Regions from separate parts of the Nitrospira sp. M1 genome, predicted to be linked through region 3. Evidence: riboswitches for the same ligand, from Rfam matches in the RefSeq annotation. Region 3 holds a riboswitch; each other region holds the start of a gene.
The links. Region 3 has a riboswitch for cyclic di-GMP ahead of ACWHX8_RS07340 (ATP-binding protein). Riboswitches for the same ligand answer to the same signal wherever they lie in the genome.

Region 1: it holds a riboswitch for cyclic di-GMP, as region 3 does, so the genes downstream of both, ACWHX8_RS14030 (InlB B-repeat-containing protein) here and ACWHX8_RS07340 (ATP-binding protein) in region 3, are expected to answer to the same signal.
Region 2: it holds a riboswitch for cyclic di-GMP, as region 3 does, so the genes downstream of both, ACWHX8_RS10635 (sigma-70 family RNA polymerase sigma factor) here and ACWHX8_RS07340 (ATP-binding protein) in region 3, are expected to answer to the same signal.

The regions. Positions count from the first base shown of each region.
Region 1 is NZ_OZ224217.1:3,064,378-3,069,818, forward strand. It holds gene ACWHX8_RS14015 (sensor histidine kinase) at 1-942, opposite strand, end outside; gene ACWHX8_RS14020 (hypothetical protein) at 1,799-2,056, opposite strand; gene ACWHX8_RS14025 (hypothetical protein) at 2,049-2,993, shown strand; cyclic di-GMP riboswitch class I at 3,247-3,330, shown strand; gene ACWHX8_RS14030 (InlB B-repeat-containing protein) at 3,407-5,441, shown strand, end outside.
Region 2 is NZ_OZ224217.1:2,323,685-2,329,125, reverse strand. It holds gene ACWHX8_RS10650 (cold shock domain-containing protein) at 310-519, opposite strand; gene ACWHX8_RS10645 (LptF/LptG family permease) at 1,339-2,424, shown strand; gene lptG (LPS export ABC transporter permease LptG) at 2,429-3,517, shown strand; cyclic di-GMP riboswitch class I at 3,846-3,941, shown strand; gene ACWHX8_RS10635 (sigma-70 family RNA polymerase sigma factor) at 4,068-4,883, shown strand; gene ACWHX8_RS10630 (cell wall hydrolase) at 4,961-5,441, opposite strand, start outside.
Region 3 is NZ_OZ224217.1:1,550,892-1,556,332, reverse strand. It holds gene ACWHX8_RS07350 (response regulator) at 1-171, opposite strand, end outside; gene ACWHX8_RS07345 (PAS domain S-box protein) at 134-2,620, opposite strand; cyclic di-GMP riboswitch class I at 2,885-2,977, shown strand; gene ACWHX8_RS07340 (ATP-binding protein) at 3,132-4,319, shown strand; gene ACWHX8_RS07335 (response regulator transcription factor) at 4,344-4,739, shown strand; gene ACWHX8_RS07330 (ATP-binding protein) at 4,782-5,441, shown strand, end outside.

The DNA.
Region 1 (5,441 bases), 1.5 Mb from region 3:
TAACTGATTCAGACGTTGACTACTTTCCATTAAAATGGTCAAGGTCTCCCGTTGATCGCGATTGACAGGACCAGGAATACCATCAATGAGAAGTTGCGTGCCCTCTCGAATAGAAGTTAACGGGGTGCGAAGTTCATGCGACACATTGGCAAGAAACTCAGACTTCATTTGATCCAATTGCTGTAATTGTTCACTCATCCAGTTAACCGTAAGAACCAGTTCTCGTAACTCATGCGGAACAGTCACCGGAACCGTGCTACCAAACTGACCTTGCCCAATACGACGTATCTGTCCCTGAACGCGCCTAAGCGGACGAAGAATACTATAACTGGCAACACCAGCTAAACCAAGTCCTAACAGTAATGCCATGATCATCAGTTGTCGAGAAATATCGACCGCTTGAACAGACCGCACATGCGTATCACGTAAAATGCCCCCAATACTTGATTCCTGTAATGTAATATACGAATTTATCGACTCCGTCATGGAGTCAACCAACACATCACGACGACTCTCGTAGGAAGAAATAGACACTTCAGAGCTTTCACGCTGCTCCACCCCTTCACTGAGAAACAGCGTGTGAAGGTCTTCATGCAGTTGCTTGACTGTCGCCAACAACTCCAAGGTCTCTGGGGAATCCTCCTGCTCTTGCAAGACTTGCAGCGTTTTTCGAAAGTTTTCGGCTTCTTCAAGAAATTCTTGTAACAACAAAGTATCCCGAAGAACCAGATATTGCTTATCGCTCTTTAACTGCGCATATAAACTCACAATCAAACGTTTCGCTGTTTCAACAGCAGGAAAATGATGGATAACCAGCTGTGCACTTAAATCCGTCAGAACGCGAAGTTGATTCAGAACATACAGATTCACCCCAACGACTAAGGCGATAATGGTTAAATACCCCAACGCTGATCGCCAAAATATAGAAAGACGTGAAAACATCAGACAGCCTGCATCCAACAGTGAATAATGTCGTACATACTGTGACGACGTAATCGTTTATACCGATTACACATTTTTCTTCACCTATGATTCAACGCACAATGAGTCAAATCATACATCTCCTTAACAAACAGATCTCCTAACAATCAGACATAAGAGAATCCACTAGAAAACATACTACCCTTTGACGAGTCAAATCTCACCGTCAAAACAGTGCATTGCGGAGTAAAAAATCAAAAAAATATGAAAAACATCATGACAATGTTTTCTACCATTCATCCGTCTAACAATTTCAGAAATTACGTATAACACATGAACAGCACGACCTTCAGAAATTTCAATAATCTCATTTCTCCTAATTCCATCATCGCGTAGACAATTTTTTGTAACCTCCTAATTTCAAGAAATAAATTCGACAAAATTCTAATTCGGTACATGAATTGCTTGCGGGTAATGCCTGGGACCCACAAGACCACGCACGTAGATCAACAAAATTCACCACAAAGCCACAAGCCTAGTGGGATTATCGACTACGATGTATCTGGTCAAATCAATGTAGCAACAGCCGCATTCTTTAACGTTTTGAACGACGGTGAGGTTCACTACGTCTAGATGATCACGTTCATTTTTTACCACACCTGCAAACCGAAACCTAATGGATGAACACAATGACTAGTTATGTTACCCCCGTATGCAGAATCAGCTTTCCAGCGTTTATTACCATGCTGTTCATTGCAGCACTTTCAGCTCTGCCCTACCATGTTCAGGCAGCCTCACTCACTCTTTCTTGGGCGCAGAACAAAGAAAGTGATCTGGCGGAGTATAGAATTTACAGACGAATTCCCCCTTCAACCAATTATGGCGCACCCGTTTTTTCCGGGTTGCCATCAAATCCTTCATCTCCGTCAAAGACTATTTCCGGATTAGCAGACAATACACGATACACATTCATTGCCACTGCTATCGACTTAGCAGGAAATGAAAGTGCGCCTTCGAACGAAGCCTCTGGAGCTACTGGCGGATCAACCTCACCGCCTCCGCCGCCTCCACCTCCTCCAGCCCCACCAGGGCCTCCCGCTCCTCCTCCACCGCCAGGGGGGGCTAACGTGTCCATTAACTTTCAACCCTCCTCTGCCAGCACCCCTGCGGGATTCCTCAAAGATGACGGCTCCCCTTTCACAGCCTCCCGTGGCTACGGCTGGTCGACACGTGTCAATACCCGCGAACGCAATCGCTCGAGTAATCAGTCCCTCGATACCCTCATCCACTTTGACAAAGGTACGAACGTCACCTGGCAATATTCGCTCCCCAATGGCCAATACAGCATCTCGTTAGCCAGTGGGGATCCTTCTTACGATCAGGGGCCTCATCATGTCCAAGTCGAAGGCATCACGGTCATTAACAATGTATCAACCACGGCAAATAAATTTATCACCGTTACCAATCGCCTGGTGACAGTAGCCGACGGAAAACTGACCATTCGCCTCACCCGAAAAGGTGGAACAGCGAAAACCATCTTGAATTATGTGCGGATCGCATCGGCAGGAGGATCAACTCCGCCACCACCTCCAGGACCTCCCGCTCCTCCTCCACCGCCAGGGGGAGCTAACGTGTCCATTAATTTCCAACCATCGTCCGCCAGTACGCCTTCGGGATTCCTCAAAGATGACGGCTCCCCCTTCACAGCCTCTCGTGGCTACGGCTGGTCGACACGTGTCAATACCCGTGAACGCAATCGCTCGAGTAATCAGTCCCTCGATACCCTTATCCACTTCGATCAGGGCACGACCGTCACCTGGCAGTATACGCTCCCCAATGGCCAGTACCGTGTCTCGTTAGCGAGCGGGGATCCTACGTACCATCAGGGACCTCATCATGTGCAAGTCGAAGGCATCACGGTCATTAACAACGTATCAACCAAAGCCAATGAATTTGCGACGGTCACCAATCGCGTAGTAACCGTTGCCGACGGAAAGCTCACTATCCGCCTCACCCGTCAAGGCGGCACGGCGAAAACCATGTTGAATTATGTGCGGATCGTCCCCAATTAGTGACGACATTCCACACATCATGACTTGCTTTTAGATGAGTGTAAAAAGTAATCGTCAAGAACCCATACGATTCGAAAATATGCGATGAAAAAATGACGGAATGGGATAACTTAAGTGTTAGACAAGATGGCCGATATATGTATGCATGTGGAACTCAACGTTCATCGAGATATACGCACAAACAATAGGGACACTCATTCACATGATCAGCTAAGGAATACAGCGTCTACCGTTATAACTTAGGAAGGCTCCTTCCCGATAAGGGCAAACCTACCGTGAGGTAGGGACGCAAAACCACGGATCAGATGGGCTCATATCTGATGGCCGGGTCACCGAAGGAAGGGCAGATGTTCAGTCAGCACCCCGCGGAAATGGGGCCTTCTTCGATTTTTCTATTTAAGGAGGGGCCTCATATGTTCACTTGGAGCCGAAACATACCCGTTATCGTTCTTGCCTTTGGGTTACTATTCTCACATTCCACTATAGTTTCCGCTGCCGACAAAGATGTCGAGTTAGAGTGGGCTCCAAACCAAGAAGAGGATTTAGCTGGCTACAATGTTTATCATGGCACACAATCTGGGCACTATGGCCACCCCGACAATGCCGACAAGAACACCTCGTATCGTAAAGAAGGCCTTACCGCCGAAGAAAAGCATTACTTTGCCGTTACCGCATATGATAATGCGGGCAATGAGAGCGCTCCCTCCGAAGAAGTCAGCACAGAAGCAGCAACCGTATCACACAAGCTCTCCGTTGCGATAACGGGAAGCGGAACCGTTTCAAGTGCTCCTGGGGGCATTGGATGCACCACATCCTGTAATGCCACCTTCGCTGAAGGACAATCCGTTACTCTCTCTGCCGCACCAAAATCAAACTGGAAGTTTTCGAATTGGGGAGGGGCATGCTCCGGATCGGGTTCCTGTGTCGTCACGATGAGTACCGCGAAATCCGTGACCGCAACATTTAAGGAATTACCTCCAACGACGACAACCTATACACTTTCCGTTTCGATTACAGGAAACGGAACCGTTTCAAGTGATCCTTCGGGCATTGGATGCACAACCGCTTGCAAGGCATCATTCACTGAAGGACAATCTGTCACTCTCTCTGCCACTCCACAATCTAACGCAACCTTCTCTCAATGGAGTGGCTCCTGCTCGGGATCGGGTTCATGTGTCGTCAGCATGAATGCCGCGAAGTCTGTATCAGCAACCTTCGTGACCGCGCCAGAACCACCAACCACGCCGCCCCCCAGTGGCGAAGCCGTCTCCATTAATTTCCAACCCTCGGGCGCCTCCGTTCCGTCGGGCTTCCTCAAGGATAGCGGGGCCCCGTATTCCAGCAGCCGTGGCTATGGCTGGTCGACCCGGGTCAACACCCGTGACCGCAACGCCATCAAAGATCAGTCTCGTGACACCTTCATCCACTTCGATACCGGAACGTCAGCCACCTGGCAATATAATCTCGCCAACGGCAGCTACCTTGTCTCCCTCGTCAGTGGCGATCCCAGTTATCCGCAGGGGCCACATCATGTCATGGTTGAAGGACGAACGGCTATCAATAACGTCACCACGCAACCCGGGCAGTTCAAAGTTGTCTCAAATTTCCCGGTGACCGTCTCGGATGGCAAATTAACCATTAAGCTCACCCGCAGCGGAGGAAAAAGCAAGACCATCTTGAATTACGTACGCATTGCTCCGGCCGGAGGCACCACACCTCCACCACCAACTACGCCGCCCCCCAGTGGCGAAGCCGTCTCTATCAACTTCCAACCTTCGGGAGCATCCGTCCCGTCGGGATTCATCAAGGATGATGGGTCACTCTTTTCCAGCAGCCGCGGCTATGGCTGGTCGACCCGGGTCAACACCCGTGACCGCAACGCCATCAAAGATCAGTCTCGTGACACCTTCATTCACTTCGATACCGGAACGTCGGCCACCTGGCAATATAATCTCGCCAACGGCAGCTACCTTGTCTCCCTCGTCAGTGGCGATCCCAGTTATCCGCAGGGGCCACATCATGTCATGGTTGAAGGACGGACGGCTATCAATAACGTCACCACGCAACCCGGGCAGTTCAAAGTTGTCTCAAATTTCCCGGTGACCGTCTCAGATGGAAAATTAACCATTAAGCTCACCCGCAGCGGAGGAAAAAGCAAGACCATCTTGAATTACGTACGCATTGCACCGGCCGGAGGCACCACACCTCCGCCACCAAGTTCGCCTCCAACGAGTGGAAATGCCGTGTCCATTAACTTCCAACCCTCAGGCGCGTCCGTTCCGTCGGGATTTATCAAGGATGACGGAGCAACATTTTCCAGCAGCCGTGGCTATGGCTGGTCAACCCGGGTCAACACCCGTGAACGCCACTACCTGAGCAATCAGTCCCGGGATACCTTTATCCACTTTGATAAAGGCAACACAGCCACTTGGCAATATAATCTCGCCA
Region 2 (5,441 bases), 770 kb from region 3:
TGAACAATAATGACCAAAAAACTGTAAGAATATACTGAAGATATTCCTAGAAAACGCTGCTTTTTCTGTACCCTCAGTCATATCGTGAAGATCTTACCTGAAGTGAATGTGTAACTCGTTTTTCTCGCTGTTCTCTATGCCTGTGCTCGTCATGAGACGTGTGCGTTTTTGGGCTGACATGTGTTGTTGGCATGGCACATGCTCACGTATACGTTCTCTCGATTACCTACTCAATTTGCCAAGCAAATTACGCGAAGGTGTAAACCGGTAACGCACCCGGGAAACAGATCGTTCTCTTCACAGAGAATGCTAGGCACCTAACTTGGTGACATTAGAAGCTTGTGGTCCTTTCGCACCCTCTACTAAGTCAAATTCCACGGCTTCGCCTTCTTTTAAAGTTTTAAACCCTTCGCCCTCTAAGGCCGAGTAATGTACAAAGACATCTTGTCCATCTTCGACATGAATAAACCCAAAACCTTTTCGGTCATTAAACCACTTCACTGTTCCTTTACTTTTCACAGGGACCTCCTACAATAAGTTATAACGTTAAGGTGATTGCGTGCTTCTGTCATAAGTCCAAATATCTTTGTCGGATCGCCTAAGAAACAACCTGTTGTATGTGCTGAGGAGCATACCTGAAACGTGAAGCTCTATCGACCTGGGAATGTTGGGTTCGTTCAACATGAGATGGGCAAAAAAAAGCCGCAGAAAGGGTTCGTTCCTTCTACGGCATTAAACATAAAATGACTCGCCACGATACAGATCCTAAGAAAGACAGCAGGATTTAGCATAGAATGAGTACCGTGTCAATAACGGAAGGTTTCGTCCCTCTCGTCAGCACAAGGTAAACGTTGTGAATGTTATCGGAAAACAGAGTAATTGTAATCTGACTGACCATGAGACAAAGGCCATGCATGAGGTCAGTATTATTGAATATTGATTGGTCCGGTTTGCGCAATGAGCGCTCAAGAGCTGGAACGGGTGACGGATAAGATCAACATCGATGACACGCAATAGCTGTGTGCTTCCCAAGAGACTCGAGGTATGGCTATTTCATTGATGGAAGGGGCGAGATGCTCTATGATTGTTTCGCTGAATAAATCGTACGTGATTGACGTGTGCCGGCTTTGGCTTCAGATGCGAGAACGAGGTGGTCTTTGGAGATGAACGTCAATTGCAAGAGCGAGGATCGTCGATACTGAATAGAAAAACTCTTTTCTCCAGTATGCCTTTCGAATACCGTCGTATGCTGAGCATGCTGTCGAAAAATGTGATGATGGTCAGAATAACGAACGGCTAACGACTACACGAGCAATTCTTTCTTTCCACAAGGCTTCCTTGTTTACACTCCTGGACCGTTACATCATTCGAGAGCTCTTTTCTCCCTTTCTCTCAACGCTCACCGCGCTTTGCTTTATTATTTTTGCCAAGGAGATGCTACGTCTCATTGACCTTCTCGTGTCAAAAGGGATAGGCGTATGGTCCCTTTTGAACATTATTGCCCACCTCATGCCATCTTTTTTGGTGTTGACGTTACCCATTGCCTGCTTGATCGCGTCGATTTCTACTTTTAGTCGGTTGTCTTTCGATAACGAGTTAATTGCCATGAGAGCCGCGGGCATGAGCTTCTGGCGATTGAGCGTCCCGGTTTTGGTCTTTTCGATTTTTGTATTTTGCACGACATTGTTCCTTTCGCAATGGGGGCAACCCTGGTCAAATGTCTCATTAAAAGGGTTGGCCATGAGCGTGATTGAGGATCAACTGACTCTTGCGTTGGATTCGGGTGTGTTTAATGAGCCCATCCCGAATTTGACGATTTATGTTCCAGACCCGAAGCATACACAACGCATACGTGGTGTGTTTATTTCTGATCAACGTGATCCCGTGAAACCCTTAATTATTGTCGCGAAGTCTTTTCGGGTCTTACATGACGAAGGACGAAAGCAGTTGGGGTTACGGTTGTTGGATGGCGCCATTCATCAGGTTCCTCCCGACTTGCGCTATTATCATGAAGTAGGGTTTCAAACCTATGATTTTTGGATGGACGTGCCGCCGCCTGAAGGGATGGGGACGACGGAACGCAAGAGTTATGGAGAGATTATTCAGGATTTACATGCATCGAACTGGAAAGACTCCGGACAACTCCGTCGACTGATGGAGCACTACAAAGATCTAGGTTTTCCAGTTTCGGCGTTGTTACTCGGTCTATTGGGCTTTCCCATTGGGATTATTTCAAAGCGGTCGGGGAAGAGCGGCGGATTTGCGATTGGTATTGGAATCATCGTGGGGTTTTACTTGCTGAACATTATGGGAGAATTTCTTGTCACGACGTACGTCGTCCACCCGTTTGTCGGGGCGTGGTTTCCCAATGTGATGATCTTGGGAGTGACCGGCTTCCTGTATGTGCGAGCCAGTAGGAGTTAATGTGATGGGCGTGTTGTTTTGGTACATGTTTCGTCAGTACGCCAAAGTGTTTCTCATGTGTGTGAGTGCGTTATTGACGGTCTACCTGGTTGTCGACTTTTTCGAAAAACTTCGAAAGTTTCTCAAATACGATGCTGACCTCTCGTCTATGTTGCTCTACTTTTTCTACCGTATTCCGGATATTTGTTTTCAAATTACGCCATTGGCCGCGCTCATGGGAACCTTGTTGACGTTAGGTTTTCTCAATAAAAGTGCTGAAATTACCGCGATGCGGAGCTGCGGCATGAGCTTCTATCAAATTGCTTCGCCGTTTTTTGCGGTAGGAATTATTGTCAGCGCGATCCTGTTTAGCTTTACCGCGGTATTCGTGCCACTGGCGAATATTCAAGCTGATTATGTCAGGACGGTACTCATTGAGAAAAAACCCGTCGCCCTGTCGGTATCCCCTGATCGTGTGTGGTTGCGATTAGGGCAAGATGGTCTGCTCAAGATTGGGGGAGTGAAGGACGAAGGGCAACGTCTCGCAAGCATCAGCCTGTATCGGGTCAATGAGCAGTTCCAACTCCATGAAATTATCGAATCGGAAGAGGCGCGATACGCATCCGGGGGCTGGCAGTTGCGTGATGCCACACGTCGAATTGTGCAAGTGGGGGGAGAAGTGACCGCAGACCGCTATGCGCAGTTAGCCATTGGGCTCCCGCTTACCCCAGAAGACTTTCGGACATGGCTGGCGTTGGATTCGAAAAACATGACGCTCAAACAGTTAGGCGCGTATGTTGAACGATTGAAGCGAGATGGACATAGCAGTAGTCGTTTTGCAACGGATTATTGGGGGCGAGTCGCGTTTTCAGCGATGACGTTTGTTATGACGATTTTGGGTCTCGCCATCAGTTTGTTGCAAACGGGCATACGAGACCATGCTGTTGCCAAAGGCATTGGCCAAGCCCTGGGAATTGGATTTCTCTTTTGGGTCACGCATTCGTTCGGCATGGTACTCGGGAAAAATGGCGCACTCATGCCGCTTGTGGCCGGTGGGTTTGCGTGTGTGATGTTTTTGGCAATTGGATTGAATCTGTTCTTACGAACTCGGTGATACTGTTTTCACCCTGTGTGGGACGAGGAAATGAATCGCGTAATTGTCCCTTCCTCTGTTCTCCGTTCGCACACGAATGTGTCGTAATTTCCACATTCCTCCTTTCTTTTGCTCTTGATGATAAAAAATCCTGCCTGTCTGTTGACCGTGAATGTTCGTATTCTGACTCAGCATGAGAACAATACCTCATGTTCTATGAAGTTCCTGCTTCATAGGAGACCTTAACTCTTTCCCGAATTGTCCCGACACATTACATGAGAGAGATGGTGATTAAATCAATCACGAAAAATGGAGAGGGCGTGTCGATATGACATGACCACGCGAAACGTCGTGACAAAGGCAAACTATCCGCAAGGGTAGGACGCAAAGCCGAGAGACCTGTGCCGGGCACTTCGATGCCGTGCAGGTTCGTCTGGTTGCCGAATTGGAAATCCAAAGAGCAGTGGCACTGGCCGAAGCGTTCATCCGGAAGGATGGGCGCTTTTTTTTTGCACTCTGCTCGATCGTGAGTTCCCTGTTGGGTGGATGCGTACAGACGCGGGAGAATACTATGGCCAAGCAATCCCATCGCCTTGATAGGCAAGAACACACAGTTCAGTCGGGCGCTTCCGTCGATGCGTCTGGCACAATGTATTCTTCGGCCTCGCCTCAAGATCCTGCAGAAGTATTAAAAGAGTTTTTTCCAATGATTCGTCGTATTGCAGGAAACTTAGCTTCAAGAAATCCTGCGTCCTTGGACATTGAAGATCTCACGAGCGCTGGGGTCATCGGCTTATTGGGGGCGTTGACGCGTTATGATCCTAAACGGGAAACAAAGTTCTGGACATTTGCCGAATATCGCATTCGCGGGATGATGCTTGATGAAATTCGAGCCATGGATTGGATTCCACGTTCTGTCCGTGCACGCAATGATCAAATTCGTCAAGTGAGTACCGAATTTGTTCAAAAGGAAGGACGATATCCCACCAGAGATGAAATAGCCGGATTGCTGGGGGTCACACAGGAAGAGTTAGATGCGACATCCCTCCATGACACGCGATTGCTCAGTCTTGATCTGTCGATGGGGTCTCAAGAAGATACCTTCACACTCAAGGATGTGTTGCCTGATGAAGAACAAGTCGACCCCTATTCAGCCTGTCTCTCTTCGGAATCCAGTCGTGCGCTTGACCGAGCGATGGAACGTTTATCGAGCCGGCAGCAAGACGTGTTACGGCAGTATTATTTTCAAGGATTCACGATGAAGGAGATTGGCGTCCGATTAGGCTTGACTGAGTCGGGCATCTGTCGTGTACACACGGAAGCGCTACGGAAGTTACGGATTGGGCTCAAAGATTTTGAGGATGCACCAACTGAAAAGCCAGAGTAGCCTTTGTCAAAAAAAGGACGTCCCAGGAAACGAAAAGCGGTTTCAGTCGAAACCGTGATGCAGCGTAGAGCAAATCATTAAACCTGGAGTCGACCAGGTGGAACAAAGAATTCATGCCCGCCAATCGATGCGACTTTATGGCTGACCATGGCCCACCTGGGGGTCTGAACCAAGCGAGGGTTATAAAACAACAATGCACCCTGCACGATCGAGCGTCCATCCTGAACCATCCGCCAAGCCAGCAAGCTATCGTGCATGCGTGACTCACTAATTCGATGCCGGACATCTTCCGGCTTTGCATGATTCCAGGGTTGAAACTGTAAACGTTTCAGCACGGTGCCTTTGACGGTTCCGTCACTCTGGTATTTGGCCTTCATGCGATTTCTTATCACTGCCGCAACCGCCAATTTTCCCGCAAAACTCTCTCCACGCGCTTCCAGGTAAATCGTGAGGGCTGCGAGTCGATCGTCAGATAATGGCATGACAGTATCAATGAGTGGTTCTGTGACGACTACTTGTGGTTCAGGTGTATTTTTTTGGACAAGGATGAACGGAGAA
Region 3 (5,441 bases):
TTGCGCATGATCCCGTGTGCACTGATGGAGAAACTCCACAGCATCATCTCCATCTACATGGTGTATGATGGGATTGATCAGTCCGGCAGCGCGCAAGCTCCGCACCGTCATCTCGTAATCCTCTGGACTATCTTCAACGATGAGAATAGGCTGTTGCGGCGTGGCCACCATCGAGCACACTCCTTTGCAAGGTAAAGAAAAATGTTGTCCCCTCTCCATACGTCGACTCCACCCAAATTTTTCCACCATGACGCTCGACAAGCTTCTTCGTGATGGTTAACCCGGCTCCAGTCCCGCCCCCAAACTGCTCACGACCATGCAGACGTTTAAAAATACGAAAGATACTCGACACATGCTTCTCCTTGATCCCGATCCCATTGTCGCGCACGTAAAAGACCAACGGTTCATTGCGTACGAAATGTATTTCGTCGTCAGAATCTCGTATCGTATTGGAAGATTCGAGACAAATATGCTTCTCGGATGAGGCTTCTCGTTGGAATTCATCAGCAGTGATGTAGCCGATTTCTATCCACTTCTCATGTTTATCGTTGTATTTCATCCCATTGGTGATCAAATTGCGGAAGACTTCACCGATTCGCACATGATCACAGGTGACTGTGGGCAACGATCTCGGGATGCGAATGTCGACACCGCATTCCGTTAACCGGATATCCAAGGACTCAATAATTTCCTCAAGAATCCTCTGTGTATCAGTCGGACCAATCGCCAGCTCCGTACGGCCGACTCGAGAGTAATAGAGCAACGAATTAATGAGGTCTTCCATCCGTTTCGATAAACGAAGAAGGGTTTCACAGCGAGACCGGGCCTCTTCATCCAATTGATGACCATAGTCTTCCATGAGAATCGTGGAGTAATTATAAATTCCACGTAACGGTTCCTTGAGATCATGGGATGTGATATACGCAAAGTCATCCAATTCCTGATTGGAGCGATGCAAATCATCCATGTATTGATACAAGGTGGATTCTTCTTTTTTACGAGCTGTCACGTCCACAACTGAAGCAAGCATCAAGGGCTCCGTCGCAGTCGGAACTGGACTCAGACCGACTTCCACCAGAAATTCCGACCCGTCTTTTCGTCGCCCAAAGAGATCACGAGTCCCCCCAAGAATTCGAGGCTCAGGATGGGCAAATGCTCTGGCGCGATGCTCTGGATGCACGTCACGAAATCGTTCCGGAACCAGCAACTCAATGGCCTGCCCCAACAACTCACCACGCTCATATCCAAATAACGATTCAAGGACTTGATTGGCTAAGACAATGGCTCCTTCTCCATTGATCATGATCAGCCCACTCGGAACCGCTTCGATGACAAGACGAAGTTGCTCTTGAATGCGTTGACGCTCCGTAATATCTCGAAAGGTCACCACAGCCCCGATAAGCTGTCCGCGATCATCACGAATAGGCGTACTCGTATATTCAACAGGAAAACTGCTCCCATCTTTCCGCCACAGGACGTCGTGATCGACATGATGGATCACACCATCTTTGAAGGCGGCATACATTGGACATTCTTCACGAGGGTACGGTGATCCATCCACTTTCGTATGATGCATCGTGGGATGCATCGGGACGCCAAGTAATTCCTCGGACGTGTAGCCCAACATAGCTGCCCCTGCCGGATTCACAAAGGTCGTATTGCCTTGAGCATCAAGCCCATAGATCCCTTCTCCCGCAGATTGCAGAATAAGGGCGTTCAATGACTCACTTTGACTCAAGGCGTCCTCCGCCTTCTTCTGCGCAGTTCTATCCATGACAGACGCTAACACGCGCACCCCGTCCGATGTGGTAAGTGGAGTCAGCCCAACATCGACAAGAAATTCAGAGCCGTCTTTTCGCCGCCCATAGAGCTCGCACCCATTCCCTATGGTCCGTGAGACAGGAGATGCCAAAAACGCGGTTCGCAACTGAGGATGACGATGCCGGAAGCGATCAGGAAGAAGGATTTCAATTTTTTGGCCAATCAATTCCCCTTCTCCATAGCCAAACTGCTTAATAATGTGAGTATTGGCTAAGAGGATCGTGCCATCGCCATCACTCATGATCATCCCGTTTGGGATAATGTTCAGGAGATGTTCAAAATAGTCTTTGTACTGGCGTTCCTGCGCAAGTCGTACTCGTAATTCGAGTTGCGTCATCACTTGTCGGGAGAGAATGGTCAATGCCTCTCGTTGCACTCGCGTAAGTGAACGTGGAGTCTGATCAATGACACAGAGTGTGCCGAGCGCCAACCCGTCAGACGTTTCTAGGGTCGAGCCTGCATAGAACCGGACGTTCGGATCCATCGTGACCAGCGGATTATCGGCAAACCGGACATCGTGCAAAGCATCGGGTACTTCAAAAATTCCAGATTCGTGAATCGCGTGTGCACAAAAGGCGATATCTCGAGGAGTGTGAGTGGCCGAAATCCCAACTTTCGATTTAAACCATTGGCGATGTTCATCGATCAAACTGATAAGGGCAATGGGTGTTTGACAAATATAGGCCGCAAGTCTTGTCAGATCATCCAACGATTCCTCTGGCATCGTATCGAGCACGTGATACCGATCGAGCGCAGCCAGGCGCTGAGATTCGTTGTCGGGCAATTGAGCCGAGAGCATATGGTCACCTTCTTCATATATTATGTATGTCCTTATTCGGCCTATCAACACCCTGTCTTAATAGGGCAATTCCAGTGCGTTGATTCAGCGTTGAAGTAAAGCGATCTACACGACAACAATGCAACACATGGAGCATGAACTCGATAAGACAACATGGTTCCTCTCAGAAGCGCTTACGGGCTCTTTCCACATTCACAGTACCTACGGTTGAGAAGTCCATACTTCACCTAAAGCTTCTTCCAGGTAGACCGATAACAGGAGGTATAGTGACAAGAGCAAACCATTCGTGAGGATGGGACGCAAAGCCAAGGGACCCAGTGAAGTCGACTTCACTCAGAGGTACGCCCGGTTGCCGCTTACGCACAACCTCCTCTCCGCTTTTGCTCCTCTCCTATCGGAATAGGTCTTTCATGATCACTCCGTTCTCTTGCTCATTCTTCATGGTGACGATCGCCATGATCCCGAGCAATCACTCACAGACGGAGAGACGAATGCGTCTAGGAAAAAGGCTATGTCGATGAGGTCAACAACAACCCGCGCGACCAACTCACTCAAGGTGCTACTCGTGGACGATAATGAAGATGATGCCATCATCATCCAAACACTCCTTGGCGATGTTGCGACCACACACTTCGACATTGACTGGGCCGACTCGTATGAACGTGGATTGATGATGATCAAAGAAGATACGCATGACATTGATCTGATTGACTATCACCTCGGCGCATACACCGGCATTGACCTGTTACATGAAATTCAAGGTCGAGGCTTTCAAGCGCCTGTGATTTTATTAACCGGGCATGGAAATGAATCCGTTGTGCTTGAAGCAATGCGGTCGGGCGCATACGACTATATTCCCAAAGGGTCCATGTCCTCCGAAAATCTGGAACGTGCCATTGGCCATGCTGTCGAAAAAACCAAGTTGCAAAAAACTCTCGACGAGCATCACCGTCAACTTCAACAGGCTAATGCCAATTTACTAAGGAAAAACGAAGAAATTCAACGGTTTTATCATGTGCTTGCTCATGAACTGAAAACCCCTCTCACCGCAGCCTCTGAATTCGTCGAAATCATACTTGAAGGCCTCGCGGGTCCACTCACGCCAGATCAACAAGAATATTTAGAAATTGTTGATGGGTGTTGTGACTCATTACGACAAAACATTAATGATCTTTTTGATATCACGCGACTGGAAACCGGAAAACTGAGTGTCGATCTACAACCCCATTCACTGGAGCCTCTCATTCATCAAGTGGTCACGTCTCTCGTGCCAACGGCACAACACAAAGGCATTTCCCTCAACGACTCGCTGCCTCCGGACCTTCCTCAGGTCATCATGGATCAACATCGCGTTCGTCAGATTTTGAATAATCTTCTTGGCAATGCGTTGAAATACACCCCCAAAGACGGAGAAATACGAGTCGAGGTGTCTGATGTTGTCGAAGATGAGACCAGAGTGAAGATTGCCGTGTCTGATACAGGCCCTGGAATTGGTAAAGACCAGCTTGAGCACATTTTTGATCGTCTCTATCAAATTCGAAATGATGCCTCACCATCCGTGGCCGGCTTGGGCCTCGGCCTGTTTATTTCTCAAGAACTGGCGAAACTTCATGGCGGAACCTTGTCTGTTCACAGTTCACCCGGAGCGGGAAGTATATTTTTCTTTACCCTTCTAAAATCCCCTCAACTCAAATCCTAGAAGAAGAGAGAAAGAGAGAGTATTATGGAAAAGAACATTTTGGTGGTCGAAGACGATGAACGTATCGTGAAAGCTCTGAGCGTTCGATTGAATGCCAAGGGCTATCACGTCCTTACCGCCTACGATGCGATCATGGCCATCCAAAAGGCCATGGAACAACCTCCAGACCTCATTCTTCTTGACATTACCATGCCGGGAGGAAATGGACTCACCGTTGCTGAGCGCATCAAATCCTCGACGAAAACCTCTCATATCCCGATTATTTTTCTCACTGCCAGCAAAGAAGCAAGCTACCATGAACGCGCACTTGCTCTCGGGGCAGTAGCGTTTTTTGAGAAACCATTTGACTTCGAAGAATTACTTGCCACCGTTAGAGCCGCGTTAGAGCATCCGAACATGAGTGTATCTGTGAATGGATGAGACAATGAAACATGTGCCCCTTGTACATAAGACAACCGTACCATGACAACAGCTCTCGACGCACGATTTTCAACTGAACGCATTCATCTCCTGCTGATCGAAGACGAAGAGGATGACGCCATCATTGCGCATTCCCTTCTTTCGAATATACGAGGCGTCGAGTTTACAATTGATTGGGTCTCATCGTACGAAGAAGGACATTCCTCGATCCTGCAAAATCGTCATCATGTCTGCCTGCTTGACTACTGCCTTGGCGCTCGAACCGGGCTTGAGTTATTACATGATGCGATGCAGTATGGATGTAAAACGCCTATTATCATGATGACCGGAACCACCGATCGACATATTGATTTCCAAGCCGTACAACTCGGAGCGTCAGATTATGTCGTGAAAGGACACATTGACCCGCCGCTGCTCGAACGAGTGATCCGTCACGCCAGAGAACGGAAAAAGGCGGAAGTCGAACGGGAAGAACTCCATACGCAACTCCTCGAAACCTCTCGCCAGTTAGGCATGGCAGACATCGCAATTAATGTTCTCCATAATGTCGGCAACGTCCTCACGAGCATCAATGTATCGGCCGGGCTCATCTCCCAATCATTGCGACAGTCACATATCGAAGGAATTAGTCTCGTGGCCGACATGCTACAAACCCACCACGGTCATCTTGACACGTTTTTCACGAAGGACCCAAAAGGCAAA